Regions from separate parts of the Hoskinsella mucinilytica genome, predicted to be linked through region 1. Evidence: a T-box and tRNA genes for the amino acid it is inferred to sense, from the RefSeq annotation. Region 1 holds a T-box; the other regions hold tRNA genes.

Region 1 (10,635 bases):
TCTCCTTTACTTCGCACGCTAGCATATCGATAAACTCATCTAGAGGCATCGTATTGGATTCTTTACTTCCCGCTTTACGAATGGTAACGCTACGACTTTCAATTTCGCCATCACCAATAACTAACTGATAAGGTATCTTCTGCATCTGTGCTTCTCTAATACGATACCCCAGTTTTTCATTTCTTGCATCTAATTTGCTTCTAAAACCTAATGCATTCAGCTTTTCATTGATTTCCTTTGCGAAATCGACATGCTTCTCATAGTGAACGGGAACGACCATTGTTTGAACAGGAGATAACCAAGTTGGGAAATGACCAGCAAAGTGCTCGATCAAGATACCAATGAAACGTTCAATAGAACCGAAAATCACTCGATGTAACATAACAGGACGTACTTTGCTACCATCACTTTCTACATAGCTTAAATCAAATCGCTCTGGCAAATTCATATCTAACTGAATGGTACCACATTGCCATTCTCTTCCTAAAGAATCTTTGATATGGAAATCTAGTTTAGGACCATAGAATGCACCATCACCAGGATTGACTTTATAATCTTTTCCTGCATGTACACAAGCATCAGCAAGTGCCTTTTCACTCTTTTCCCAAATCGCAAGATCACCAATGTATTTCTTTTCCGGACGTGTAGATAGTTCGATTCGATAGCTTAATCCGAATACTGAATAAACACGATCAATAAATTTGATCAATTCCATAACTTCACTTTCAATCTGATCAGGACGCATAAAGATATGTGCATCATCTTGTGTGAAGGTACGAACACGGAACAAGCCATTTAAAGCCCCGCTCGCTTCATGACGATGTACCTGGCCTAATTCTCCCATACGTAGTGGTAACTCTTTGTAAGAGCGTAAGACGCTACCAAATACAAGTAATGAACCAGGACAATTCATTGGTTTGATCGCAAATTCACGATCATCTACCATAGTAGTGTACATGTTCTCTTTGTAATTCGCCCAATGTCCACTCACTTCCCACAATTCTTTGCTCATCATGATCGGTGTTTTGATAAATTGGTAACCTTCTTTGGTATGTTCTTCATACCAAAAATTTTCTAACAGATTACGAATGATCATTCCATTTGGTAAGAAGAATGGCATACCAGGTGCATATTCACTCATCATAAACAAGCCTAACTCTCTACCCAGTTTTTTATGATCACGTTTCTTTGCTTCTTCTAATAGATGTAAATGTTCTTCTAACGCCTCTTTTGTATCAAAGCAGACACCATAAATACGCTGTAGCATTTTGTTGTTGGCATCGCCTTTCCAATAAGCACCAGAATGTTTCAATAGCTTAAAGTTTTTTAATTCTTTTACTGTTTCTACATGAGGTCCACGACAAAGATCAATAAATTCTCCTTGTTGATAACAAGTAATGTTTCCATCTTCTAAATCTTGAATCAAGTCAATTTTATATGGATCATCTTGAAACATTTCCATCGCTTGAGCTTTGGTGATTTCTTTACGAACAATGCGTTTTCCATCTTTCGCAATCTTTTTCATTTCTTTTTCGATTTTTTCTAAATCTTCATCACGAATGACATCATCTCCAAGGTCAATGTCATAATAGAATCCTTCACTGATAACAGGTCCGACCCAAAATTTCGCATTTGGATATAATCGTTTGACAGCCTGTGCCATCATATGTGCACAAGAGTGGTTCATGATACTTAATTTTTCATTTTCTTTGATATCGATCATTTTCAATCATCCTTCCTATTTTTCCTATAAAAAAAGACTGAATCTCAAAGGACGTCAGTCTTACACGCGGTACCACCTTTGTTCATATTCTGATAGAATATGCCCTTTATACCATTAACGCAGGTTTCATGCGGCACACCTTTTCAGGGGCAACTCCAAGGGAGTAAGCATTAGCAACCTCAAAAAGCTTTCACCAACCGCTTTTCTCTCTACATCAGCTTTCCAATACTCATATCCTTATCGACGTTTTTATTTACTTTTATTTTATACACCTTTTTAAAAGATATGTCAATCCATTCACCGTTTTTTAAAAAGATATTCTTCAAAATGCTCATTTTCTTTATAGATACGCAAAAATTGCCAAAAATTCATTTTACCATGCAGAATAGTAAAAATTTGTTATAAAAAATCATTATAGGAAAGAAACATTATAGGAATTCTTATGTTAGAATTATTTCATGTGGTTTTTTACAGATTTTGCCTTTTAAATTCGAAGCAGGAATCTAGTATAATCATCACTAGGAAAGAGGGTGTATTATGAGAAAAACGTATGGTTATGTTCGAGTATCCAGTCAGGATCAAAATGAAGCCAGACAGTATCTGGAACTTCTTGATTTCGGAATCGATAAGAAATACATCTATATGGATAAACTGAGTGGAAAGGATTTCAACCGCCCCAGCTATCATAAGCTTGTATATAAAAAATTGAAACCAGGAGATCTCCTTGTCATCAAGAGCATCGATCGACTAGGGCGAAATTATAATGAAATATTAAACGAGTGGAAATATATCACAAAAGAAAAAAACGTGGACATCAAGATTCTGGATATGCCTTTGCTGGATACTGATCAAAGCAAAGATCTCATTGGTACTTTAATTGGTGATATCGTCTTGCAGCTTTTATCTTTTGTCGCTGAGAATGAAAGAATCAATATTCGTCAACGACAGGCAGAGGGAATCCGTGCCGCAAAATTAAGAGGTGTACATTTTGGAAGACCTAAAATCGATTTTCCTGATGACTTCGGAGAAATTATTTATCTTTGGGAAAAAGGAGAATTACAAAGCAAAGAAGCTATTGCATTATCCGGATTAAAGTATTCTACTTTTTATAAAAAAGTAAAGGAATATAAAGAAACGGTTCAAGACTGATCCATGACAAAAAAAAGATTCAAAACTGAAATGTCTTGAATCTTTTTCTATTACCAGCTACCGCCGCCTCCCCCTCCGAAGCCGCCGCCAGAGAAACCCCCACCGCCGCCGAAGCCACCGGAGCCAAAGGATCCTCCACCAGATCCACCTTTTGGCTGAGGTACATAGGTTGCTGCTTTTGATATATCATGGAAACAATAATGGAAATGACTCCACCAAAGCATACTAGTAAAGACTCTACCATCATCATAACCTTCATACCAAGATGGATAAGGTATGGCAATATCCTCAAATTTTTTGACCCAGGTATCACTTACACCTAACACATAGGCATAAGGCAAGATATCAAAGAATGCATATGGATCGTCTTTTACCAATAGTTCAATGCGATCCTTTTCACAACTTAAGATAAACTCCTTTAGTCCTAATATTTGTCCTAACCATACATTACCTTGTTTACTGCGCTTATCCATAAACATCATCATGATCATCAGCGCAATGCTTGTGAGAAGAGCCAATAAGATCATATACCAGCTTGCGTTGAAGAACCATTGAATGGCTGCATTTGCCATCAAAAAGATGCCATTGAATATCAAGGTTAATATCGCAGACAAATAAAAGGTAGATTGCTTCATTGCATGATGCTTTCTCATGATAAAGATCCAAGGGATACTGCTTATCATCAATAAAGGAATCGGAATTAAAAACGGAATCACTAAGAACATCGTTTCATATTTTGCATATCCGCATGCAATACTTAGCATCATTTGCGGTAACACTAACATACCTAACATAAGAACTTGAATTGCAGTAGATGCACCGATGGATACCCTACGCTCTTTTACTCTAAAATAACTAGATAATTTGTGTTTGGAACGATTCAATGCATTGGAAACCTGTTGATTCATCAAATCTTCTTTATCTACCAAATCTTTTTTAGAAAATAAAGCATAAAAGAATTCTTTTTCGTATTCTTTCGCATCCACAGGCAATGACTTGATCTTTTCCAACTGAAAGCCATCCTTTTGATCATAAATTTTAATATAACCGCCATTTGCCCAAATCAATAGTAGCGATAAGATATCCTTGTTATCCGCAAATTGATCAATGACATAGCCGACACCTGCACTATCTAACCCATCAGGCGCTGTGAATTCTACGGTCGTGATGATATCATCATCTTTACCGAAACGCATAAACAATACGCCACAGATCAATAAAAGTACCAACATTATACCAAGAGTCCATCCATCATAATTTTTAGGAACAGGAAATTGAAAATAATCATTTGGTAAATGAACCATAATGGTCACATTTTCATTTGACATCATTGATGTCTTAATCTTTCCAGAAATGACATTTCCATCCACTTCATAGGTAAGATTGGTACCATATGCTCCATACTTACCTGTATAGGTATACACTTGTTGAGCATCAAATGCTTTCGGCATTTGAATACGATAAGAAAAGCTTTTAATGGTTGTATCGAAATCACCGATCAAATTCCAATACAACATCTGGATACCATTCAAATCAAGATCCTTTGTTTGCACATGATAGGAAATCTGATAGCTTTGTTCTCCAATGACCGTATCATCAGCATCTCCAAGCTTAATCTGAATACCATCATAATTCTGTTCTAAAGAACAAGTCGTACTACAACTGACCGCACTCACAGGAAAATAATAAGACTTTTGTTTTGGTGTACCATCCATATCCCATGTTTGTTGATAAGAAGTTGGGATATTGCGATAAAAGCCATGGCGATAATCTGAAAAATCTAATTGATAGGTCTCAACGATATCAATACTTCCATCCTCATGGACATTCATTTCTATATGAGCTGAATTAATCACAAATGCTTCTCTTGCCTTGATTGGTGTGATAATGAGAACAAAGCAACAGAAAAGCATAAGCGTTATCTTCCATTTTTTCATTTGCTTACCCTCTCTTTCGAAAAAGGAATAGCTAAGCTATTCCTTAAAATTGGACCTTTACATTTTCTCGTTCAGAAGCATCTTGAACCTCATACAGTGGCTTCTTCGCAAAATGAAAGATGCCTGCAAGCAGATTGCTTGGAAACATTTCTACCAAATTGTTAAACTTCACACATACCGCATTATAGTACTTTCTTGCATTGGCGATTTCACCTTCCATCATCTTCAACTGATTTTGAAGATCCATGAAATTTTGATCCGCCTTTAAATCCGGATATTGTTCACTAATCGCATATAAAGGTCCTAACATGGATTGAAAATTCTTTTCTCCTTGAATTTTCTCATCTAAAGTCTGTGCTTGTACAGCCATATTACGTGCACTGATGACTTTAGTCAATGTCTCGGATTCATGCTTAGCATATCCTTTGATACTTTCGACAAGATTTGGAATCAAATCATAACGTTTCTTTAGATAAACGTCCATTGTAGAAAAGCCTTCTTCTACTTTGTTCTGTAATTTGATAAATTTGTTATAGGTCGTAATCATCCAAATGATGATCAGAACAACAATTACCGCTATTACAATACCTGCAATCTTCATATTATCTCTCTCCTTTGATGAATGTTTTGATTATATCATCATTTAGCTTCTAACGCAAGAAAGCAAAAAAGCAATGATAGACATTGCTTTTAAAATACGAAATTTCCTTCTTTGAATATGGATACCTCTGTTCCATCAACACATTGTCCGATGACTTCCATATCCTCATTTCCAAACATGAAATCCACATGTGTATAAGATTGATTGACATCATGAGCAAGAAGCTCTTCTTCGCTCATTTCAGTGCCATGCTCAATATTGGCAGGATATGCGCTTCCTAACGCCAAATGACAGCTTGCATTTTCATCGAATAAAGTATTATAGAATAAAATACCACTTTGAGAAATCGGAGATGCAAAAGGAACCAACGCTACTTCTCCTAATCGACAACTTCCTTCATCAAATTCCACTAAGCTCTTCAAAGCTTCTTTCCCTGCTTTGGCATCATAATCTACAACCTTACCATCTTCAAAGACAAACCAAAAATCTTTGATCAAGGTTCCATTATAATCTAATGGCTTACTAGCAACAACTTTACCATTCACACCACTTCGATGTGGTGTAGTAAAAATTTCCTCCGTAGGCATGTTTGGATTAAAGCTGATGTTTTTTCCAACGGTAACATCACAACCACCAGCCCAAATATGACGATCGACTAATTTCACTTGAAGGTCTGTTCCTAAACTGTTTTTAAAATGAAGCTCTTTTAATTGGTATCCATTCAAAATATCAACTCGTTTTTGGAAGCTTTCATTTAACTGTGTCCACTCTTCGATTGGATCGTTATTCGGTGTAACGTGAACACAAGATAGAATACGTTCCCATAATTCCTCTACTGCTGCATCATCATCTTCAAATTCAGGGAAAACAAGTTTTGCCCATTCTTTGTTTGGAACAGCTACAATACACCATTGTGTTTTATTCGCCATTGTATAATCTTGTGCTTCCTTATTCGCAGATGCCATCGCCATACTTCGTTTGCTAAGTTTATCCGCAGGAACATCTTTCATTATGCCTGGAATATCACTGACAATATGTAATACGCATGCGCCTTCTTTTAAATAATCCAACTTACTGTCAATTTGCCATTTGCGAATATCACAAAGAGTTTCTTCCGTTTGATACAAGAAATCATAACGTGAAGTATATTCATCTCTATAATTTACCAATACCTGTTTTGCTCCGTGCTCATAAGCCGATTTCACACAAGCACGTGTCATTTCAACTGCATCAATGCTAGTATTAATGATCAATATCTGATCCTTTTGCAGATTCACACCTTTTACAATGGCAAGCTCTGCATATTTTTCTAAACGATTTTGATCTATCATATATTCTCCTTGTCTACATAAGATCTAGGTAGCATTGCAGCACCTACAATTCCTGGTTCTTCTAATAAAGCCTCTTTGAATTCCACTGTTTGCATACCTTTATGAATCATTGTTCTATAGTATGCCTCCATTTTATCGAAGAATACATCTTTTCCTTTCATAACACCGCCACCAACAACAAATACATATGGATCTACCACATGTGCGATAGCAGAGAACATAACCGCAATATCATATGCAACCTGATCACAAAGTGCGATTGCTTTTTCATCACCTTTTCTAGCTAGATCGAATACATCTCCAGCATGTTGAATTGCATCATCACCAAAGATTTCTTTTCCTTTTCTAGTAATCGCAGTTCCACTTGCTTCATTTTCTACAGCTCCGACATTTAAATAGTTTACCTTTTCACGGTTTCTATCAATGATGATGTTTGCTACCTCACCAGCATGACCGTTTTTACCTGCAACTACACGCTCATTTACGATCAAAGCACCACCAATACCTGTGGAAATTGTCACATAGTACACGATAGGAAGACCTTTACCTGCTCCTAGCATCGCTTCTCCCATACCTGCCACATTGACATCGTTATCCACAAAAGTTGGAATATGGAAATGATCTGATATCGTTTTTGCGATTGGGAATCCTTCGAACCCAGGCAAATTTGTCGCAAGTACCATTTTTCCTTCTACTGTATCCACTGGTCCGGGAACGCCCATACCAATACCTTCACATTCTTGATAGCCGTCGATACTTTCAATCAATTTAATGATTTTATCTACAACGTGTTGTACGCCTTTGCCTACTTCCGTTGGTTCTTTCACGATTTGAAGAATGTTACCATTCTCATCTACTTTAGCCACACGAACGTTTGTACCACCTAAATCTACGCCGATATACGTTTTCATAAAAAAACTCCTCCTTTTACATCATTGATAGTATTATTTTATCACTTTTGAATACGTTTTCCTATATCCTTTGAGAAAATTCTTCAATTACTTTCTCTTTCTTACCGTCATTATAACAATTGTTACGGTTTCTATCATATTGCAGAAAAAAAGCACGCATTGTGCTTATGATACAAAGGTAAAATCAACGGTATATTGTAAAGAACCATCTACTGGATATTCCCATGATTCTTTGATGGTATAACTTTGTGTGGTATCCGGATAATCCACCATCTGTTGTTTTGCATAGGCTTCCGCTTCTGCATAAGTCATGAAAACCATTCCACTGTTACCGATATATTGATGATTTGTTCGCACCACGATTTCTTCTTCTGGTTCTGTGATGATCTGTTTGGTTACCACTTTATGTTCTTGTCGTTCATTTTCTTTATGTTGTGTGGTTGTCGTTGCTTGTTTTTTATCTTGTGATATTTTTGTATCAGAAGTATCTTTTGATGGTTGTTGCTTGGCTATTTGCATTGGCTGATAAGCAACTTCACCTGAAATACCGTTATCTTCTTGTTGTTCATTTTCGAAATCAAATTGCGTCAATTTATCAAGAGCCGGTATCGAGGAATCTAAAGCGGCGAAACCTGAGGGAGTCATTGATGCAGAGGGTTTTGTATAAAAATAGCCTCCGATAAACATTAAGGCGATTGCGCCCCATCGCAAACAGATTGAAATCTTTTTTTCTTTCATACAGCACCTCCTTGTTTTTAGTGTAACATGATTGTTTCTATCCTGTCTATCCTTCGATCAAAAATTAGATTTTTTCAAAATTCCTATTAAAATTGAACAAAAAAAGCACAGTATTTAAACCATGCTTTCAGATTTTTATTTTACTTCAATGATTTTCATAGTATTGGTTGCGCCACATCCAACTGGATATCCAGCTACGATGATGATCGTTTCACCAACTTTGATTCCCATTTCTTTTGCAATTGCACGTGCTAATTCACATTCATTATTCTGGTTGTTTGCTACTTCAGATAACACCGTTGTAACACCCCAGTTTGCAGCTAATGAACGCTGTGTTTTTTCATCAAACGTTACAGCGATGATTGGTGCTTCCGGACGGAATTTAGAAATTCTTCTAGCTGTTGTTCCGCTCTGTGTAAAGGCGATAACAGCTGCTACATCCAATGCCATTGCTGTATCGGCTACAGAAATCGCAATTGCATCATTCTTAGTTCTCTGACTTGTTTTGATAGAGTTTTTCAATCTTTCTCTGTATGGAATTTCTGGTTCCATTGCTTTTGCAATCTTATCCATAGTCTGAACAGCTTCTACTGGATAAAGACCTGCAGCGGATTCCCCAGAAAGCATGATAGCATCTGTTCCATCAAGGATCGCATTGGCAACATCACTTGCCTCTGCACGTGTTGGTCTAGGATTTCCTTGCATACTTTCCAACATGTGAGTAGCAGTTACTACTGGTTTCCCTAATGCATTGGCTGTCTTGATGATCTTTTTCTGATAGATCGGTACCAATTCTAATGATACATCTACACCTAAGTCTCCTCTGGCAACCATAACACCATCTGCAACTTCTAAGATAGATTCTAGATTATCGAAACCTTCCTGATTTTCAATCTTTGGAATGATTTGAATATCTTCTTTTCCTTCTTCTTTTAAGATCTTGCGAATAGCAAGAACATCATCTTTTCTTCTTGTGAAAGAAGCAGCGATATAATCTACACCCATTTTACAACCGAAACGAATATCAGCTTCATCCTTTTCGGAAATAAATGGCATGCTTAGCTTAACGCCAGGTAAATTACATCCTTTTTTACTTTTTAATGTATGAGGGTTTTCAATACGACAAGTAAGCTCTCCCTCTTTTTTATCAATTACTGTCAAACGACATTTTCCATCATCAATCAAAATCGTTCCATCAACATCTAGATCATCAAAGATTTCAGGACATTGAATATGAAATTTTTCGTGTGTTCCTAATATTTTTTCACGAACGATGGTTACGATATCACCCTTCTCATAGGTTTCCTGACCGTTTGCGAAATCTCCCAAACGAACTTCTGGACCTTTGGTATCAAGCAAAATAGCAACATTTTTTCCTGTTTCCTTTACTACTTCACGAACTGTCTTGATACGGTTTCCATGTTCCTCATAATCACCATGAGAAAAGTTCAAACGGATGATGTTCATACCGTTTTCTACCAATTTGGTCATCATTTCCTTGTTTTCACTGGCAGGACCAATGGTACAGATAATTTTTGTCTTTCTGTTTACTAGCATTTTTTCTAATTTCCTTTCCTAATTAACCTACGTCGTTTGTCTGACAGATTATACCAGTCGATCAAACAGGTTGAGTAGACGCTTACGGGATTCCCTAGGCATACTCAAAGCTTCTTCGATCGGTACAGCTATGATCTGGTTGTCTTTGATACTGACACATTGACCTCCTATGCCCTGCATCAGTAAATCAACGGCTTTTTCACCCATGCGGCTTGCTAACACTCGATCTGTTGGTGTCGGTGATCCACCACGTTGAACGTGGCCTAAAACCGTGGCTCTACCAGAAAATCCAGTATTCAAGCTAACCTTTTTCGCAAACTGGTGTACATCCGTAATTTTTTCTGAAATCACAACGATGGCATGACGTTTTTTCTTAATCAAATCAAAGTCACGCAATCTTTCCAACACTTCGCCTTCCTCAAAGCCAGTGGAAGAAGTAATCACGATTTCAGCACCGCAAGCGATTCCTGACCAAATAGCCAAATCACCACAGCGGTTTCCCATCACTTCAACGATAGAACATCGATGATGGGAGCTAGAAGTATCTCTCAGTTTGTCGACTGCTTCTACAATCGTGGTTAAAGCAGTATCAAAACCAATTGTAAAATCAGTACATGTGATATCGTTGTCAATGGTGCCTGGTAAACCTATACAGTTGATACCCATTTCTGTCAACGCAAGTGCTCCT
Region 2 (10,635 bases), on a different contig from region 1:
ATTGCAATATTCATTGTTATTTTTTATCATGTTTATCGCATCTTATAAAAAATTAGAATAAAATTAAAATATCTATTGACTTGAAGTGCACTTCAACTGTTACACTATATCATGCGAATCAAACTGTATACAAGTTTACATCATACAGGAATTGCTTTATACTTAATTTGTTTGATTATGTAGAAGATAGGAGAGATTGTTATGAATCATAATATTCGTAATATGGTTTTTTGTGCTTTGTGTATCGCCTTAGGGCTTGTGCTTCCTATGGCATTTCATGTCATTCCCAATGCAGGTAGTATCTTTTTGCCAATGCATATTCCTGTGCTTTTGTGTGGGTTATTATGTGGTCCTTATTTTGGTCTGTTATGTGGGTTTCTTGTGCCCATCCTTTCTAGTATCTTAACAGGAATGCCACCGGCTCCGATTTTGCCTGGTATGATTTGTGAGCTTGCTGTTTATGGGGCAATATCCGGATTTATGGCTAGAAAAGTAAAACTTAAAAACGAGCTTGCTTCCGTCTATGTTCAATTATTGACGGCTATGATAGCCGGTCGAATCGTCTATGGCATTTTAAATGCATTGGTATTTCATGCAGGAAGTTATTCGATGTCTATTTTCATTGGTACCGCCTTTGTGACAGCTTTTCCAGGTATCGTGATACAGCTATTGTTTTTACCTTCCATTGTCATGCTATTGAATAAGGTCAGTCATAAAGTTTTGATGAAGACAGCTCATTAAACCATGATGGATATGCAACAGGCATGGAAGCTGGAACAAAAGCTTCATCCGGAATGGAGAAGAGAGGATCAGCTGAAATTTATTCAACAGGCATGTTTGGGACCGGCTCATATGATAGAAGAGGAAGATCAAAGCTTGAAGTTTCTTCAAATAGAAAAGAAAATGGTAACTCAACAGGAACATGTACAACAAATCGGACCTTTTTATGTTCGAGTACCGCTATCCATGATGAAAGAACAGGATCTTCCTTTATGGAATATCTTATTTATCAAGAGTGCAACATATGCGATACCACAAGAAGAACTTTTTGATGCATGTTTGAATCAAATACCTAATGGTATATCGGACTTGGAAAAAGAAAAATTGAGACAAGGAATCCATCATAGTGAACATTATCGCCAGCGATATCAACCACACTATCGTGTGATCAAAAAGGAATATGTAGATTTTTTTCCGATGATAAAACAGGTATATGAAATGTTCAAATGCAGATCACAGTTATGTTTTGCAATCGATGGACCTTGTGCAAGTGGGAAAAGTACATTTGCTATTTTACTACAAGAATTATTTGATTTGCCTTTGTTTCATATGGATGATTATTTTTTACCACCGCATTTAAAAAGTAAGGATCGTCTTTGTGAGCCGGGTGGTAATGTGGATTATGAGCGTTGTTATCAAGAAATCTTAGCTCCTTTTCAAAATAGAAAAGAAATTGTTTATCGTCCCTATGATTGTAAAGAAAAAAAGTTATTCGCACCGATACACATACCATTTTATCCTTATATCGTGCTAGAAGGCAGTTATGCACATCATCCTTACTTTCAAAACGTCAAGACCATGAAGCTTTTTTTGAATTGTTGTTTTGATATACAAAAAGAGCGATTAAAACAAAGATCCCCGTATTTATATGAGCGCTTTGTACAAGAATGGATCCCTATGGAGGAAACCTATTTTCAGACATTCTCAATAAAGGAACATTGTGATTGTTTGATAGATACCTCAACCTTTTAGACGCAATATGCGTCTTTTTTCAAAAAAAAGCTTGCCTTAGAGTAAGCTCACAGGAGTATGATATCTTTATGAAAGGATGAAAGGTAAATGAAAAAAACATTATATTTGATGCGCCATGGACAGACTTTGTTCAACGTAAGAAGAAAAATTCAAGGCTTTTGTGATTCTCCTTTGACAGAGTTAGGTATCAAACAGGCAAAGATTGCAGGGGCTTATTTAAAAGATAAAGGAGTGGTATTCGATCACGCTTATGCTTCTACCTCAGAGCGAGCATGTGATACCTTGGAGTTAGTTTGTGATATGCCTTATCAAAGAGTTAAGGGATTGCGGGAATGGAACTTCGGTAAATTTGAAGGAGAAAGTGAAGATCTGAATCCGTCTTTACCTTATGGTGACTTTTTTGTGCCATATGGTGGTGAAGGGGAATTACAGCTACGACAAAGGGTTGCGGATACTTTAATGGAAATTATGAAAAAGGATGATCATCATGTCGTTTTGGCAGTTTCACATGGGGCTTCTTGCCGACAATTTATGCGATATTGGGAACAGTTCGCAAAGGTAGATGTGAGTGAGAGATTAAGAAATTGCTGTATTTTGAAATTCGCCTTTGAAGAAAACCGTTTTATATTAGAAGAAATCATCAACCATAATTTTGATTTACCACAATGATATGTAGAGTTTTCCACATTCATTGTGGAAAACAAGCTTATTTGTGTAGTAGACCATAAAAAAAGGAAACATTTCAAATATAGTATGTTTCCTTTTTTTTTATTTTAGTTCATTTTTGATCTGCGTTTTTGATCACATTCTATCCACTCATCTAGTGTTAAGGGTGTATAATCGCTATACATACAAAAACAATTGATCATATGGCAAGGAATGTTGGTTTTATCACCACCCGGTGTGGTAATTATGGTACTTCTTGTAATATCTTGAAATTGTTCTAATAAGCGTTGATCTGTTGTATCATGCACATGACCATACAACATATAGGTTTTCGGATTGCCATCTTCATCTACACGATATTGTTTGTTATAGCACATGATCGGATAATGACACAACACGACCTTACGATGATTGTCTGAAAGCTCCACATATGGTTTGATCCATTCAAAACGGGAAGTGTCGAAATGTTTGCTTTCTGAAAACTTATCATGATTTCCTTGAATCAGATATAAGGTACCATGAAGTCGTTTTAATAGCTCATTGGTTTCTTCAGCTTTTCCCCAAGATAAATCACCTAGTATCACGACTTCGTCATTTTTTCTGACTTTTTTATTCCACTGTTTGATCATATATTCGTTCATTTCTTCAACATTTGAAAATCCACGCATATCCATTTTTGTGTTCAATGCGATATGAAAAAAATGTAAATCTGCGATATAATACCTCATTAGATAGCCTCCTGTGATTTCTATTTAGCATTATAGCGGGTTTTCTTTCTAGAATCAACTCATAAAGGAGCGTCGTTATGGATAGTTGCATTCGTCTATTCGTTTTTGTTAAAATAGAAATATTATAGGAGTGTGATGGAAATGAAATTATTAATTGTAGAAGATGATACTGATATCAATCAGATGATCTATCAGTATTTAGTGAAGCATCATTATGAAGTTGTTCAAGCTTATTCAGGAACGGAAGCGCTCCTTCAATGTCAGGGCAATCATTTTGATCTCATGGTCATTGACTTGATGCTACCTGGAAAAAGTGGCGAAGAGGTCATTAAGGAAGTAAGAAAAAGCAATGATATACCGATGATTGTTCTTTCTGCCAAGGATTCATTATCGAGCAAGGTTGATGTGTTAAGCTCTGGTGCTGATGATTATATTTGTAAACCATTTGAGTTAGAAGAACTGTTGGTAAGAATACAGGTTCAGTTAAGAAAAAGAAATCATAAGGAAGCAAAACCACTGATTTATCAAAATTTAAAGCTTGATCCCAATACATATTCGATGTCTATTCAAGGAGAAAAGATTTCATTGACCAAACATGAATACTTAATTTTAGAACAATTGATTCAACATCCGGATAGAGTGTATACTAAACAAGAAATCTATGAATATGCTTGGAATGATACCTATTATGGTGATGAAAGAACCATCAATACTCATATCAGCAACATCCGATCAAAAATTAGAAAATATGATACAAAAGACTATATTCAGACAGTATGGGGAATTGGTTTTAAAATGTTTGAATCATAGTAGTTCTTTACACTTTCTTGTCATTTACTTGATAGTTTTTGAAACTGTCATTGGTAATATATAGAGCGTAAAGGAGGTACAGGTATGAGTACTTATGTTGTAGAAACTTTTGATCTATGTAAAACATATAAACATACGATGGTGGTAGATCATTTAAATATGAAGATAAAACAAGGAGAAATTTATGGTTTTATCGGTAGAAACGGTGCAGGAAAATCAACAACATTAAAGATGCTATGTGGATTGGTAACACCTAGTGAAGGATCTTTTCGATTATTTCAAGAAGATGAAGTTTTGGCTTATCAGAATCGTAGAATCGGGGCGTTAGTAGAGCAAGTAGGATTATATCCAAATCTCAATGCACAAGATCATATGGAATTAAAAGCTACCGGAATCGGACTGCATGATCCATCGAAAATTCAAGAAATTTTAACATTAGTGCATCTGGATCAGGCTAAGAAGAAACCAATCAAAACATTTTCGTTAGGAATGAAACAGCGCTTAGGTATTGCTTTGGCATTGTTAGGGAATCCGGATCTATTGATTTTAGATGAACCTATTAATGGACTTGATCCCGAAGGAATACGTGAATTGCGTGATATCATTCAATCATTGAATAAAGAAAAAGGTATGACCATCATCATTAGTAGCCACATTTTAGAGGAATTGAGTAAAATTGCGACATGTTATGGGATGATCAAGGATGGTGTTTTAATAGAGCAACTTAGTAGAGAAGAGCTAGAATCAAAATGTAGATCCCATATCACTCTTATATTGGATGATCTAACGAAAGCTTGTGCATTGATAGAACAAAAACTTCTTGTGAAGGACTATGAAGTACATGATCAAGCGATATGGATTTATGATGATATTACTACAGAAGCAGTCATGAATGTATTTATGAAAGAAGGCATTAAGATTTCACAAATATATAAAGAAAAACAAAGCTTGGAATCTTATTTTTTACATCAGATAGGGGGTGATGATCATGCTGAATATCACTAAAATGGAACTTCAGCGATTGTATAAAAGTAAAAGCTTTTATATTTGTTTGATAGCATTGTTTGTTATGTTCGGTATCATTGTCAACTCACAAAATCAAGCCCAAATGCAAGGAACGTTTGGTAATGTTTTGGATAAAGAATATTTACAAGGATTATATATGAACGTGGATGTTAATATTTATACTACTGCTGATTTTTTTGCAGTGTTTGGTAAAAGCTATCTACCTCTTGTTTTTGGCATTTATTTGGTTATATTTACTTGTAATGAATATCAACATGGCTTTATCAAAAATACGGTCATGATGCAATCCAATAGATTAGCCATAGTAGTGTCTAAATTAGTAGTATCTTTATTCATGTTAGTGATTGCGATGATGGTATCTTTGTTATCCTTTACACTATTTGGTTTTTTATTCATTCATGGATTTTCTATGGGAATAGATATAAACTTCTTTGTGTATATTGTAATCTGGTTGCTTGTGAATATTGCATTTTGTAGTTTATTGATTATGGTCAGTGAATTAAGTGAAAATAAAGTTATTGGTATTATTCTCTCTTTCGTGATTTGTCTTGGTGTGATCATTATGTTCATTGGTGATTATGATATATTTGAATATTCTTTATCATATTTGTTGACAAGTCTTCCACTTGAGTTTTCCACAGATATCGGTGTGAGAACCATTGTAATGTCTTTATTTTATGTGATATTGTATAATGGAATCAGTTTTTATTGGATACAGAAAAAAGATATTCAGTGATATGAAAGTGAGGTAAGAAATATGCTGTTCATTGTTGTCATACTTAGCTTCGTTGCCATATTTTTGTCTATGAGATTATTACAGTATCGCCATACAATGGATGATTTAGAAAAGCAACTTACCTATAAATTGAAAACACAGAGTAAATTTCTAATGACTAGTTCTGCCAAACAGAAAGAAATTCAGAAACTAGAACAAACATTAAATCAAATGTTTGTTCGGCTTTCTGAAAATAGCCTTGCCTTAGCTCAAAAAGATCAACAAATGCAAAGGATGTTATCCGGTATCACACATGATATACGTACACCTTTGACAAGTATGCAAGGATATCTAACGCTATTGAAAGAAAGTGAAGGCGAAGAAGAAAGAAGTGCTTATTTGGAAATCATTTCTTATCGTCTTCAAATGCTTCAGGGAATGTTAGAAAATATATTTATGGATGCAAAGCTCAATGATGACGACTATCGGATTGATTTAGAGATACGAAAACCATATCCTATCTTATGTAAGGTATTGGCATCTTTCTATCATGACTTCCATGAGAAGAATATGGAACCTTCTATTATCTTTGAAAATCAGAATATAGAGATTTATGCAAATGAAGAACTCTTGACACGTGTTTTTCAGAATTTGATTCATAATGCTTTACAACATGGCTATGCTTATATAAAAATCACACAAAGAGAACATCGGATTTGTTTTATCAATGGAATTTTACCTACCGATGACATCGATATAGATAAAATTTTTGATCGCTTTTATGTACAAGACGTATCAAGATCAAAAGGATCTTCGGGATTAGGTTTGACCATAGTTGATAAGATGATGAAAAAAATGAATGGTCAAATTCAAGCTAAAAAAACTAATTGTGAATGCAAGTTCATCTTGGATTTTGATGCAGTGATAACTTGTAATTAAGCGATATTTGAAACTGAACTCCTGTTTCCTGATGGGAGTTTTTTTGTTGGTGCATGTTTTATTCTAGTGATTTACACCAAACAGTAAAGTAAATACAAAAAAAGCCTCTTACAAGGCTTGTTCTTTCAATGGTGCCGACTAAGGGACTTGAACCCCCGACCTACGCGTTACGAGTGCGTTGCTCTACCAGCTGAGCTAAGTCGGCATATCGCTTTTGAAAGCGAATTTATTATAGCACAACATATTTTTTATGTACAGCCTAAATTGTGAAATTGCAGTTCATCATACGATCATCATACGATCAAAACCATTTCCTCAAACATTATTTAAATGTATGTAGTAATTGTCGATATTCCGTTTCAATATTTTGATAGATAGCTAACAACTTGGAACAATCTTTTTGAATTTGTTCCATAATATAGTCAAAATGTTGATGACATTGATTTACGATTTCCGCATCGATGGCACCTTCTATTGCCATTTGTTGTAAGATATTTAAAATAGCTTCTTTGTCAAAAGCATGTTTATAACTTCGTTTACCACTAAGTGCACTAAAAATATCCGCAACAGCAAGGATACGTTCTTCTAATGTGAGATCACTTGCCTTCAAACCATAAGGATAGCCTTTTCCATTAAGCTTTTCATGATGTCGAACGGCAATATTTACGATTACAGGATCGATCGTATCTTTCAGTATATGGATAGAATGTACCACATGTTGGCGCATGATATCCATTTCCGTTGCAGTTAACCTTCCTGGTTTTTCTAAAATTGAAACAGGTGTTGCGACCTTTCCGATATCATGAAGATATGCCCCATATTCTATGTTTTGAATTTGTAAAGGAGATAGACCATTCAGATGAGCAATCGATGTGGCTATACTGGTCGTAGTAATGGTATGTGCAACCATATGCTTGCTTTGAAAATCAATAGAAAAACTGATCATTCGTATATATGCTCTTATTTCTGCTTCATTGAAATGTAAAACATCTAAGAGTTTTTGTTCATCATGTTTATGCAACATATTGGACAATAGATTTTTCTCTTGAATAAGGGAACACATTTGTTTGGTAAGTTCAGGGTCATATAGGGATGTAGGGAAATCAGCTATATGATAGTGTAAATTCTCTTGATTTCGTATCAGAAACACATCCAAACGATCTGCAATACTTAAAAGTTGTGTTAATTTTTGATATTTGATTGGGTAGTTAGGATAATCTTGATAAGCAACATGGTGATATAAAACAACATCAGCAAGATCACCTAAAGGCGATAAATGCTTTAAAAACAAATATCCGTAAATGGCATGTTTCCATATATGTTTGGTTTCAAATTGTAATAGGGAGTCTATTTCATCTGTTTTATAGGCACCGATGTCATGGAGCATTGCTGCCATGGTCATATCACGTATCTCCCTGTCAGAGAAGCTACCATCATATAGCATCATTTCTCTTAATAAATAGGCTACACGAAACCCATGATTGATCAATCGTTCATCGATTTCATTTAATGTATTTTGGATGATCGTTAATAGTTCTTTGTCTTTGATTATCATATGATATCCCTCGCTCAGGTGTTCATTATAACCTAAGGAAGAAAAGACTACAAGTGAAATTTATATGTGATATATTGGAAAAAGAAGATGGAAGCTAGTACCCTCAAGCTCATTACTGGTTACTTGAATTTGAGCATGGTGTGCATCTAGGATGGTTTTCGCAATGGAAAGCCCTAATCCATAGCCACCTTCATGAAGTCTGGATTTATCGCAGCGATAGAATCGTTCGAATATATGAGGCAATTCTTCTTTCGTGATATAACTACCAGTATTATGAATCGTACAAATGATGTTATCGCCATGTTGTTTTAATAACACATCGATTTTACCTTTCTTTGGTGTATATTTACAAGCATTATCCAGAAAAATCATCATAAGCTGTTTTAACTGGGATTCTTCACCGAGCAGATAAAGGTTTGGATCGATTTCACTATGCAAATGAATGCCTTGTTCATATGCAATCGATTCAAAAGGTAGAATACAGCTCCAGATGATATCACTAAAATTCAGCTTTGTAAAAGTTATGGTCAATTTATGTGCATCTTTTTTCGCAAGAAATAAAAGGTTTTCTACAAGCTTTTTCATTCGTTGGGCTTCTTGTTGGATACTAAGCATCCATTTTTTTTGTTCTTCTATGGTATCTTGGGGATGAGATAATAAAATATCCGAATTAGCAAGAATGACAGTGATCGGTGTTTTTAGTTCATGGGAAGCATCCGCAACAAATTGCTTTTGTTGCATCCATGCTTTTTCAACAGGACGCAATGCCCAATTGGATAAAAGAATGCTAAGGATCAAAAAAGCAATAAAAGCACCGGCACCAGCTATCATACAAGTAAAGAGTAAAGACATCATATCATCATGATTGCTACTGATATCCACAAAAGCAATGGTATATCCATTTGCTGTTTGTTTCATTTGATAACGAAGCTCTTGATCGGTTAGGACACCTTGGATACGTTGCTGTTCAAATAGGGTTTGAATGAGGGTCTGTAAACTTGTTTGATCTACTTCAACATTGAAGGAATGGATAGAAAGAATTTGTCCGCTTGCATCTGTATAAACAGTAAAAGAGGTATGATGGGAATCAGGCTCTTTCTTCTCTTTATCCTTACCGAATTCAAGTTTCGGTACTTCCGGTTCTTTTCGATCATCCATCAATGCTCGCTCAAGTGTTTGCTGGGTATCGGTTTCCATACGATGATAACTGCTATAGCATAAAACACCAAAAACGATAAACAGAATCAACGTGACACAAGTCATTGTCACTAATACAAATTTCCTTCTTAACTTTGCAATCATGATGCATTCCTTTCTAAGCGATAGCCTAGTCTGCGAAATGCTTTGATCGACACCTTACTATTTAAATAAAATAGTTTTTTACGTAGAAAAGAGATATAAGCTTCTACATTATTGTCTACTGCTTCACTGTCATTTCCCCATACCTGAATGATGATATCTTCTTTACTAAGGATTCGATTAGGTGTATGTAACAATAGTTTCATGATTTCAAATTCTTTATAGCCAAGATGAATATGTTTTTCATGACAATATAATTCACAAGTAGAAAGTTGTAGACTTAAATCTTCATAACACAGTTCTTCTAAGATCACTTCACCTTTTCTTCTAGTCAATGCGTGAATACGTGCCAAAAGTTCTGCTGGTACGAATGGTTTGGTCATATAATCATCAGCACCACCATTTAAGCCTTTGACTTTATCCGGAATTTCATCTAAAGCACTCAGCATCAAGACCGGTGTTTCTATCTTATGTTCTCTGAGTTCTTTTACGACATCAAACCCATTTTTCTTTGGCAACATGATATCTAAGATAATGATATCGAATAGATCGCTTAATGCATAATTCAAACCATCTTCACCATCATAGGCAATGGTTGTCTGAAATTTTTCTTCTTGCATGATCTGACGCAATGCCTCCGCAAGATTTTTTTCATCCTCTACAATCAATATTTGCATCATTACACCTCGTTTCTTTCTTTATTATACATGAAGTTTAGAAAAGAAAGCTGAAAATAAGCTGAAACTGTGATTTCAGATTACTTTAAGGTTTGACCGCTATAATGAGGGTGTAAAGGATAGGTGAAGTCAATGAAACAAACGGAATATGTCTTTCAACGTTATGAGAAAAAATATCTGTTAACATACGATCAATATCAACAATTGTTATTAGAACTTCAGCCATATATGGAATTAGATTGTTATGGCAAACATACCATATGTAATATTTATTATGATACAGATAGTTATGAACTGATTCGTACTTCAATTGAAAAACCCAGTTACAAAGAGAAACTAAGAATCCGAAGTTATGGTATTCCAAAAGAAGATGGTGATGTGTTTCTAGAGCTCAAGAAAAAAGTCAATGGTATCGTGTATAAAAGAAGAGTTTGTCTACCTTATGCTTTGGCAATCACTTATATCAAT
Region 3 (10,635 bases), on a different contig from region 1:
GTGGAATCGAGGATTTTTTGTGCCCATTTACATCAATGTTTATTACTCAAGGCGCAGGAGGTAATTACTCTCATGCTGGCACGATGGCTAATGATGTAAACGACCATAATGGTAATACCGAACGTGTACCGTATTATGCACCATGTACATGTAAGTGTTTTGGCATTTATTCGGAAAGTGGCCAGACAATGTGGCAAAGTTTAAATAAAGTACGCTTTGCAAATGGTCGTATTGATTACGCAACATTTGTGATTTGCCACGATGAATCAGTTGATAGTTGGATTGGACAGGTAGTGAAACAAGGACAACAAATCGGAAATATGGGAATGAAAGGTAATGCTACGGGTGTTCACTGCCATATTGAAATTAGCCAAAGTATTGATAAGACGTGGAAGCTTAACAGATACAACATCTGGTGCTTTAACAATGAGTACGATACCACTGATTGCTACTTTATGGATGGCACCACCATTTTAAACTACAAAAATGCAGGTTGGAAATATTTAAAGGATGTGGCTGTAAATACATGTCCTTACAAGTCTAAAGGCGCAATTAAGGCATTATATGACGGTATTAGAGTACGAACAGCACCAAGTACGTCTAAAGGCGATACAGGTGTTAAATACGATACAAACAGTAGTGTTTTGTATTATGATCGTATTGTAGATGCAGATGGCTGGTATTGGGCTGAATACAGGCGAGCTAAAGGCGATAAAGGATACGTTGCTTTATGTAAATTAGATGGATCTGATAAGTACTGGAAACAAGTATAAGATAAAAACTCCCTATTTCTCATTTGACAAGAGATGGGGAGCTTTTTTCGTGTAAAATCGTGTTTATTTGCGGTTGAAACGTATATGTGATTGTATTATCATTATATAGTGGCGCTTTGCAGTGGAGGAGAAAGCGGAAAATGACAAAAGATAACAAGCAATTATATTTAGATATAACTATGGTGATGCGAAAAATCGGTATACCCGTGCACTTAAAAGGGCATGATTATGTAAGAGGAGCTATCGCCAAAGTATATACGGACAAGAGCTATTTAGAAAATCTAGTAGACAGACTCTATATTGAACTTGCCGAAGAATACGGTACCTCTAGATTTGCAATCGAGAGAGGTATAAGGTCAGTAATAGAGTCTGCCTGGTTGCATGGCAACTATGATGCAATAAATAGCATATTTGGATACACAGTTGATTGCGTTAAGGCTAAACCAACCAACAAGGCTTTTATTGCGACTATAGTAGACGTACTTAGATTAAATAATCTGTAAATAGATATAGCAAAGCGCCACACTATTTAAAATTCTAAAACATCCCATGCAATTTTAAAATATATCATATTTGACAAAATTTTTGTAGATATTTGTCGATGAGTTGATGATTTTTTTGTAAATTTCTTATTTTTGCACATAAATGAGAATAATATAATTATAGTGCTTAATAATTTAGCCAAACATCAATAAATTATATGATTATATAATGATGCATAGAAAACTGCGAATATACGCAAAAATAGCATTTTCCGTTAAATTGAAGTGTTAAAAGTGATGTGTTGAAAAGATCTATTAAATAAAGGATTATTAAATTTTCATTATGAATATCATTCAGAACTGTACCTATTTGGATAGTACCTCTAAGTCATGGAAAATTAAGGAGATTAAAAGAATATAGAGGTGATTAATGAATTAGATAGCTTATATAAATGAACGTGATTTGTAAAGATAGACTGTTTAACCATAAAGAGTTATAAAGAAGATAAGAATAAGTGGTAAGATCGTGGAAATACTTGTGTATGGAGGTGCTTAATCTTAATCAAGCATATCGATCAATTTTTTATAGAGAAAAATTAAAAACCATGGAAATGAAATAGAAAAAAGAAAGACTTTTATTTGTGTTATGCCAAAATAGTCTATTTGATGACACATATATAACATTAGATGGATTAGTAGTAGTTCTTGAGATAAGCAGTACTTTGATACGTGAGATGATCAAAGAGTTAGATGAAGAAGGATTTATCAAAAAAACAAAATATGGAAAGAAAATTGGATATTCTGCAAATCTTGCAAGCATTGATGAGTTTCAGAATTAATTGCTACTTATCGTAAGTAGCTTTTTTTGAGGATGTTATGTTCTTCTTATTTTTATCATATAAGATCCCATATGGGTAATCATCAAGCAAACGCTGATCATGATTCCTATCATGTAAAAAATAGTACATTTATATTAAAAATTATGCATAATTTCATGGAAAACTATTGCGCTTTTTACAGAAAATATGGTATTATATTAAAGCTTTCAACTGCCGACTTAGCTCAATTGGTAGAGCAACTGACTTGTAATCAGTAGGTTGAGGGTTCAATTCCTTTAGTCGGCACCATGAAAACATTTAGGTATATTTACATTTGAAAGAAAGGCTTAATAAAGATCTTACATAAAGACTTTCCTATGTATCTATACTTTTTTTATATGTTCAGCTATTCAGAAAAAAAGATATATCATACAGAAAGTAAGCGAACATGACCATGATATCAAGGAGGAATGCTGATGGAAAAAATAGAAGATGTAGCATTGGCGGAAGCCTATTTGAAAGAAGGACGAGTCCTTTGCTTTGTTTCCGGAAAGTTATTGACAAGATTCTTGATAAAAAAAGAAAAAATACATGTATACAACGATGCTTTGCATTATATATTGTCATGGAATGATTTTAAACATCTTTTTGAAAATGAAGTATTTTATTTGTATGAATCTGAGTCTGAACAGGTAGAGATATCAAAAGAAAAAGATGAAGAATACTATGGGTGGTATCATAAATAAGTGAGGAGGTGGGTCTATGTTACATCTAAAAAGAACCGCAGAAAAATTATTCGTTTTGATCAATACCAATCTAGATCCCAAATATGATAGTGAATGCAATATGATCATGGATGTTTTTTTAGAAGAGGACTTCACATTGGATGAATTAAAGCGTTTATTAAGCTATCTTTTGGAAAAGGTAAAGGAAGATAGAAAAGAAGAGGTTCAAATGAAAATCGAGCGAGAAGTTGGCTTACTTGAAGATGCACAAAAATAAAACCTAAGGATAGATACAGCTCGTATCATTTCTTAGGTTTTTTTGTACTCTTTTTTTGCTTTTGTAATGCTTCTTTACTGATGCGCAATAGATGTACTACTTGCTCTTTATCCTGTAAATTTTCAATTAGAAAGGATGGTTTTGCGCCTGGATACATTTCTCCATAAATACAATCTTTCCATACTGCTTTGCCCTCTTTTGTTTCTTTCACAAAAAACTGATTATCACAGATAGCTCCACAATATATTCCATCTACATAAATACCATATTCACCGAACATTCGCTTCCAAGTAATTTCTCCGGCTTCTTGTATTTGATCACATACATATTGAACAAACGCTAAACTACTACTCATGATATCACCTCATCAACAATATTTTATCTCAAAATTTAAATGCCTCATTGTAAAAAGCAGACATCTGTTTTCGATAAGCGCCAGGAGTAACACCGCATATTTGCTTGAATTCATGAATAAAATGTGCTTGATCATAGTAGCCGGACTGATAAGCAACTTCGGTAAGGCTAAGTTGTAGATCCTGTATATCTGACATTGCTTTATTGATACGAGCTAAGCGCTCATATTGCTTGATACTTGTCCCAATCGTTTGATGAAAGATACGATTAATATGTCTGGAAGAAAAGCTACAAATGTCTTGAATATCCTTCCCTAAAGTTATTTGAGACAATGCATCCTGTAGAAAAGCATGAGACTCTTGAAACTGAATCTGAGATATCAGAAAAGCCTCTAACAGTTCTAAAAAATCGTCGATATCGATTGTTTGAAACCAAGCCTCTTCAAAAAGCTGTTGCCATTTTGGTAATAGTGAAGATAGAGGGATTTGCTCATTTAATAAGGTACTTTGAGGAATACCGGTCAAACAAAAAGATCCTCCGGGGCGAAACTCAATAAAAAAACGAAGCGGTGGATCGATATTATCAACGACAACGGTCTTAGTGGTCGCTCCCCAAAACTTCATATGGACATGATGTTGATCTGGCGTAAATACGATACACCCGGCAATATCCGGAATCAATGTCAATGTTTCCGCAGTTTCACCAACACTGCTAATACTGAGTGTATAGTGGGAAATATATGGTTTTAACATAGGGTGAGGATATAAATAAATATGAGAGGGTGTAGATAGAAATACCTTCTTTGATACTATGGATGGGTGAATAATCATAATGAACTCCTTTTGTTAATATTTTAACATACTTTTGGCAAATAAGTAGAAAAAGTAATTTGTAAGCGTTATAATAAAACTATCAAAAAGAAAGTGAGGGTTTCAAAATGTTTAAAGATCGTTTTAAAGACAAGGTCATGGTGGTAACAGGAGGCACTAGTGGCATTGGAAAAGCTGTTTGTGTTCGAGCAGGTGCAGAAGGTGCTATTGTTGTCATAGCAGGAAGAAATGAGCAACGAGGACAAGCCATTGAAAAGCAAATTACAGATGCGAATGGTAAAGCATTATTTATTCAATGTGATGTAACCAAGAAAGAAGATATCATAGCTCTATATGCTAAAACAATGGAAGTTTATGGAAGAATCGATGTTGCAATCAATAATGCAGGAATTGTAGGAGATTCTAAGAAAATTGAAGATTTAACTGATGAGGATTGGTTTAGTGTTGTCAATGCGAATCTAAATGCAATGTTTTATTGTATTCGTGAAGAGGTTAAATACATGATGAAAAACGAACAAGGTGGAGCAATCGTAAATACAGCAAGTGTGGCTGGTATTCGTGCGACTCCAGCAGGTCCGGCTTATGTAGCAAGCAAACATGGTGTTGTCGGTTTAACGAAATCAACAGCTATGGATTATGCGAAAGAAAAAATCACATGTAATGCAATTTGTCCGGCTGGAACAGATACGCCATTGACAGAAGCTGCAAAAGAAAAAATCTATGCAAAGATTGCGGAATTAAAGGCACAGGGAATCGATCCTACAGAATTTATGAAAAATAGTATGATCGCAGGGAAAACAGAAACACTACAAAAGAGAAATGCAACTCCGGAAGAGCAAGCTGCAACAATTCTTTATTTTGCAAGTGATGAGGCCAAACATATTACAGGCTCTATTGTCGCAAGTGATGGAGGATTTACTGTTTATTAATCAAAAAGAGAAGCTGAGATCGTATGATGATTTCAGCTTTTCATATGCTTTGATTTATGATAACTAAGGTTGAGATGAAGTACATGTGGGTTTCATGTTCAATTTCTGAGAAGCTGTGATTAGTGCCATTGTATAGATTTCTTCAACATTAGCACTTCTGGATAAATCATTCATGGGAAGTCGTACACCTTGAAGAATAGGTCCATATGCTTGATAACCACCAAGATTTGCTACAAGTTTATATCCGATGTTAGCTGCATTTAAATCAGGAAATACCAATACGTTAGCCTGTCCGCCCACTTTACTTTGTGGCGCTTTTAACTTAGCCACTTCAGGATTCAATGCACAATCTACCTGAAGTTCTCCATCTACAAGATAATCTAATGGAAGACGTTGTAAGCGAGTAGCTGCTTCTTTCACCAAATCAACATCCTCACCTGATCCAGAGCCGTATGTAGAATAGGATAATAAGGCAACACATGGGGTAATACCTAGACTTTTTGCACTGTTAGCGGATTGTAAAGCAATCTCGACCAATTGATCTACATTAGGATTACGATTTAAGGAACAATCTGCGAAGATGTAATGTTCTTGTTCTTTACACATCAGAAAACAGCTGGATACAATAGAATTACCGGGACTTGTTTTTATTAGTTGCATGATCGGTCTAAGCGTATCAGCAGTAGAATTTGTTGATCCACCAAGTAGACCATCCGCAAATCCCATCTCTACATACATTGTGCAAAAATAGGAATCTTTTTGATACCAAGCTTCAACCATGTCTCTATCTGCTTTGCCTTTTCTAAGTTCCAACATTCGATGTAACATAGCTTCCTTATCTTGAAACTCTTTTACATCAAGTAGAGGTATATCACTAAGATCAAGCCCATGTCGATCAGCAAGATCAAGTAATTCCTTACGATCACCATATAAAATCGGTATCAATAATCCCTTTTGTTGTAAAAGTACAGCAGCTTTCATCATGCGCAAATCTTTTCCTTCTGTAAATACGATACGAATCTCTTTTCCTTTCACTTTCGATTCCAAATCTATCATGTTATCAACTCCTGTTATCATTATACCTTATCTAGTGAAATCTTGCTATGCAAATATGAAACCGTATACAAATTCAACTAAATGTATAGTGAGTATCAATTAGCACATACTATGTTCAGGAGGTATGGATATGAAAGTATGGAACTATATTGCCTTGATCATTACGATCATTGGCGCAATCAACTGGGGACTAATCGGTGTATTTGATTTTAATCTAGTAACCTTCTTATTCCAAACAGGTTCATGGATTACAAGAATTGTTTATATACTGGTTGGTATCAGTGGTATCTATTTATTATCTTTTTTCTCCAAATTGAATGAAGATTAAGTAAGAATTTGAGAACTTCCTGAAAAAGGAAGTTTTCTTTATAAAAAAATGTTATAATGATTTCAAAGAAGAAAAAGTAAAGGAGTTAAAGATGATGGGATTATTCAGTAGAAAAAAAGAAGCATTTGTATGTCCTTTGGCAGGTACATTGTTAACTTTAGAAAATGTGCCTGATGAAGTTTTTGCGAAAAAAATGATGGGAGATGGATTTGCAGTAGATCCTAGTGATGGTAAGGTCTATGCACCAGTTAGCGGTGTCATTAAAGCGGCTTTTCCAACGAAGCATGCCATTGGTATTGAAGCAAAAGATGGTACCGAGATATTGATTCATATCGGCATGGATACAGTGGAATTGAATGGTGAAGGTTTCACAAGTCATATCAGTGAAGGTATGAAGATCAAACAGGGTGATTTGATGATGGAAGTTGATCTTGCGTTTGTAAAAAGCAAAGGGAAACCTGTAATTACACCTGTGGTATTTACCGGTGGACAAAAGATTACTGTAAATAAAGCAAATCATACAGTAAAAGCATTAGAGGAAGATATTATTGATATAAAATAAGAACAGAACGCATTAGGCGTTCTGTTTTATAATGAAGTCTTTAGAGAAGATTCCATGAAATCCCTTTTATTATTTGTACGTACATGTTATAATCCTGATTAAGGAGTGATGGTATGGCAAAATATGAAGAAATCTATCAATCTTTGTTGAGTAGGATAGAAACCGGAGAATTTCAGGCAGGAGAAACAATTCCTAAAGAATTTGATTTAATGGAAGAGTATTCGTGTTCACGAGATACCATACGGAAATCATTATTGATGCTATCACAGAATGGATATATTCAAAAGACCAAGCGAAAAGGTTCTATTGTTTTGGATCGTAAACGTTATGAGTTTCCGGTAAGCGGAGTTGTTAGTTTTAAGGAACTTGCACAAACAATGGGTGGAAAAATAGAAACGATCGTAACTTGTTGTGAATGTATCGAACCGGATGCTAAGATGAAAGCAATGATGAACTTAACAGAAAAAGATAAGGTCTGGATGATAGAGCGAGTAAGAAAGATCGATGGGGAAAGCATCATTTTAGATTTAGACTTTTTTCATGCCGGTATCGTGAGCGGACTTACCAAAGAGATAGCACAGAATTCTTTATATGAATACATTGAACATACTTTGAATTTGAAAATCGGCTATGCTAATAAGGAAATCACCTGTCAAAAGGTAACAGAAAATGATAGGCATCTTTTAGATCTTAAGGGCTATGATATGGTAGTGAATGTTGATTCTTATACATATTTAGCGGATACAAGGGTCTTTCAATTTACCAGATCAAGACATCGCCCGGATAAATTCAGATTTCATGATTTTGCGAGAAGAAGTAATACCGTTTGAATTTGATTGATGACTATCATTAATCAAACAATAATGTATTGAATTGCTTATAGAATGTCAAAAAAAGGTATTGACTTTGATGAATGTATGCGTTATCATAAAATCGTGGATGAGAAATGATCGTTTTCTTTATAGAACATATGAGTGTTTACTATGAAGAGAACAGGTTTTTTGTTTTAGAAAATAACATCTGAACTTCATAGGCATATTGCGTATGTTTTGTTCAGATGTTTTTATTTGATTTACTCATATGTTGTATAAAGCAACATAAAGCTAGGTTACGTAAGGAGAAATCATGAATGATTTATATGTTGTAAAAAATGTTATGATAAAGGAAATGAACGCAATCAATCAAATGAGTAATCTATTATCTGATGAATTACAATCATGTATTGAAGCACTATATGAATGTGAAGGAAGGATCATATTCAGTGGTGTTGGTAAATCAGGTCATATTGGTGAAAAGTTGGCTGCAACCTTTGCCAGTACGGGGACTCCGGCGTTCTTTGTACATGCTTGTGAAGCAGTTCATGGTGATTTGGGAATGATCAAAAAAGAAGATATCGTAATACTACTGTCTCATAGTGGAAAAACAATGGAAATTATGAATCTTCTACATGCATTGAAAGGAATTGGTTGTGGTTGCATAGCGATGTGTTCAGATGAGGATTCTCCTCTTGCACAAGGCTGTGATCGAAGTATCATTTATCCTTCGTTACAGGAAGCAGATCGGTTAAATCTCGCACCAACTGTATCGAGTACTTTGATGTTGGTATTAGGTGATGCCATCGCCTGTGCTTTAATGGAACGAAAGGAATTTGAAGAGAGTGATTTTTATAGATACCATCCAGGTGGTAATCTAGGAAAGCGTTTGGAGGAAAAGCATCATGAGTGATATTTGTGTCATTGGTTCTTTCGTTATGGATACCTGTGTTGATGTAGATAAGTTTCCATTACCGGGACAAACGGTAATTGCGAAAGGTGTACATGTTTCCGCAGGTGGAAAAGGTTGTAATCAATGTGTTGCGGCAGCACGTCTTGGCGCAGATTGCGAAATGATAGGAATGCTGGGGAAGGATGCTGCCGGCGAAAGCTTTTTAGAACTTTTGAAAGAGGAAGGCATCCAGCATGATCATGTAGAGCTATGTGATCATGTACCTACAGGTTTTTCACAAATACAGATTGATGCATGCGCAGAAAATAAAATCGTGGTAGTTCCAGGGGCTAATTATCAGGTCATGCCAGATATCATTGATCGTATAGCGAAGCGTATTTTGCATAGTCGTTTGATCGTATTACAAATGGAATTGCCTTGGGATACGTTAGTTTCCATTTTATCTTTTTGTAAAAACCATCAAAAACCTGTGTTATTAAATCCTGCCCCAGCTAAGCCTATGACCTTTGAGATGTTAGATGGTATCGATTATATCACACCAAATGAAACAGAGTTAAGTATTTTGAGCGCAATGCCTTGTGAAACAAAGGAAGAGGTGCAACAGGCTGCTATTTCCTTGTTACAACAAGGGGTAAAGCATGTAGTGGCGACCTTAGGTTCTAAGGGATGTGTGATAGCTGATGCAGATGGGGTTCGCTTTGTGAACGGCTATTTTGTAGAAGTAAAGGATACCGTAGCTGCTGGAGATGCGTTTAATGGGGCTTTGGCAAAAGGAATTGTTGAAGGTGTCCCATTGGATGAGTGTGCTCTTTTTGCGAATGCGGTAGGTGCATTGACTGTTACTAGACAAGGAGCAATCACTTCTCTTCCATCACAAACAGAAGTAGAAGAATTTATAAGAGATCAGAAACAGGAGGTGGCTTGATATGGCCAATCTAGTATTAAAAAATATAGATAAAGTATACGATAATCATGTACAGGCTGTATTTGATTTTAATTTAGATATCAAAGATAAAGAATTTATTGTATTTGTAGGACCATCTGGATGTGGAAAATCTACAACACTACGTATGATTGCAGGTTTAGAGGATATCACTGCAGGAGAGTTTTATATCGATGGTAAATTGATGAATGATATAGAGCCCAAAAATCGAGATATTGCAATGGTTTTCCAGTCCTATGCATTATATCCTCATATGACCGTTTTCGAGAATATGGCATTTGGCTTGAAGTTGAAAAAGATACCAAAAGATGAAATTGAACAGCGTGTTCATGAAGCCGCAAAAATATTAGAAATTGAGGATTATCTAGATCGAAAGCCAAAGGCTTTATCCGGAGGACAGCGTCAGCGTGTTGCATTAGGTAGGGCAATCGTTCGTAATGCAAAGGTCTTTTTGATGGATGAACCTTTGAGTAATCTAGACGCAAAGCTTCGTGTACAGATGAGAAGTGAAATTATTAAATTGCATGAGCGAATCGGTTGTACCACTGTTTATGTAACGCATGATCAAACTGAGGCAATGACTATGGCGACTAGAATCGTAGTCATGAAGGCTGGCTATATCCAACAAGTAGGTGAACCAAAGGAAATATACGATAATCCTAAAAATATGTTTGTCGCAAGTTTTATAGGTGCGCCAGCCATGAATTTCTTAAAGGGTACCTATCAAAATCACTCCTTCTTATTTGAAGGTCATTGTTTTGAAATGCCTGAAATGTTTCATGAGGCAATGGCTGCATATCAAGGGAAAGAGGTTGTATTTGGAATACGTCCGG

Evidence for each region. The T-box of region 1 lies ahead of thrS (threonine--tRNA ligase). A T-box ahead of a tRNA ligase gene usually reads a tRNA of that ligase, here a tRNA-Thr.
Region 2: it has a tRNA-Thr gene. The T-box ahead of thrS (threonine--tRNA ligase) is inferred to sense a tRNA for this amino acid. The anticodon was not compared.
Region 3: it has a tRNA-Thr gene. The T-box ahead of thrS (threonine--tRNA ligase) is inferred to sense a tRNA for this amino acid. The anticodon was not compared.

The regions. Positions count from the first base shown of each region.
Region 1 is NZ_JBEQZJ010000039.1:12,746-23,380, forward strand. Features, by position in the region: gene thrS (threonine--tRNA ligase) at 1-1,723, opposite strand, end outside; T-box leader at 1,768-1,976, opposite strand; gene UGRO018_RS13715 (recombinase family protein) at 2,261-2,872, shown strand; gene UGRO018_RS13720 (DUF2207 domain-containing protein) at 2,923-4,809, opposite strand; gene UGRO018_RS13725 (LemA family protein) at 4,853-5,410, opposite strand; gene UGRO018_RS13730 (aminopeptidase) at 5,500-6,741, opposite strand; gene UGRO018_RS13735 (ROK family protein) at 6,738-7,652, opposite strand; gene UGRO018_RS13740 (hypothetical protein) at 7,818-8,390, opposite strand; gene pyk (pyruvate kinase) at 8,526-9,947, opposite strand; gene pfkA (6-phosphofructokinase) at 9,996-10,635, opposite strand, start outside.
Region 2 is NZ_JBEQZJ010000042.1:10,843-21,477, reverse strand. Features, by position in the region: gene UGRO018_RS14260 (ECF transporter S component) at 202-741, shown strand; gene UGRO018_RS14255 (uridine kinase family protein) at 754-1,752, shown strand; gene UGRO018_RS14250 (histidine phosphatase family protein) at 1,840-2,421, shown strand; gene UGRO018_RS14245 (metallophosphoesterase) at 2,526-3,146, opposite strand; gene UGRO018_RS14240 (response regulator transcription factor) at 3,288-3,956, shown strand; gene UGRO018_RS14235 (ATP-binding cassette domain-containing protein) at 4,041-4,961, shown strand; gene UGRO018_RS14230 (ABC transporter permease) at 4,945-5,718, shown strand; gene UGRO018_RS14225 (sensor histidine kinase) at 5,740-6,636, shown strand; tRNA gene UGRO018_RS14220 (tRNA-Thr) at 6,766-6,841, opposite strand; gene UGRO018_RS14215 (HD-GYP domain-containing protein) at 6,959-8,191, opposite strand; gene UGRO018_RS14210 (sensor histidine kinase) at 8,252-9,493, opposite strand; gene UGRO018_RS14205 (response regulator transcription factor) at 9,490-10,167, opposite strand; gene UGRO018_RS14200 (polyphosphate polymerase domain-containing protein) at 10,300-10,635, shown strand, end outside.
Region 3 is NZ_JBEQZJ010000021.1:12,380-23,014, forward strand. Features, by position in the region: gene UGRO018_RS08970 (M23 family metallopeptidase) at 1-773, shown strand, start outside; gene UGRO018_RS08975 (sporulation initiation factor Spo0A C-terminal domain-containing protein) at 914-1,276, shown strand; gene UGRO018_RS08980 (hypothetical protein) at 1,897-2,094, shown strand; tRNA gene UGRO018_RS08985 (tRNA-Thr) at 2,307-2,382, shown strand; gene UGRO018_RS08990 (hypothetical protein) at 2,550-2,819, shown strand; gene UGRO018_RS08995 (hypothetical protein) at 2,836-3,075, shown strand; gene UGRO018_RS09000 (TfoX/Sxy family protein) at 3,101-3,430, opposite strand; gene UGRO018_RS09005 (helix-turn-helix domain-containing protein) at 3,459-4,259, opposite strand; gene UGRO018_RS09010 (SDR family NAD(P)-dependent oxidoreductase) at 4,367-5,188, shown strand; gene pta (phosphate acetyltransferase) at 5,252-6,244, opposite strand; gene UGRO018_RS09020 (DUF378 domain-containing protein) at 6,375-6,572, shown strand; gene UGRO018_RS09025 (PTS sugar transporter subunit IIA) at 6,667-7,134, shown strand; gene treR (trehalose operon repressor) at 7,248-7,964, shown strand; gene UGRO018_RS09035 (KpsF/GutQ family sugar-phosphate isomerase) at 8,260-8,859, shown strand; gene rbsK (ribokinase) at 8,852-9,784, shown strand; gene UGRO018_RS09045 (ABC transporter ATP-binding protein) at 9,786-10,635, shown strand, end outside.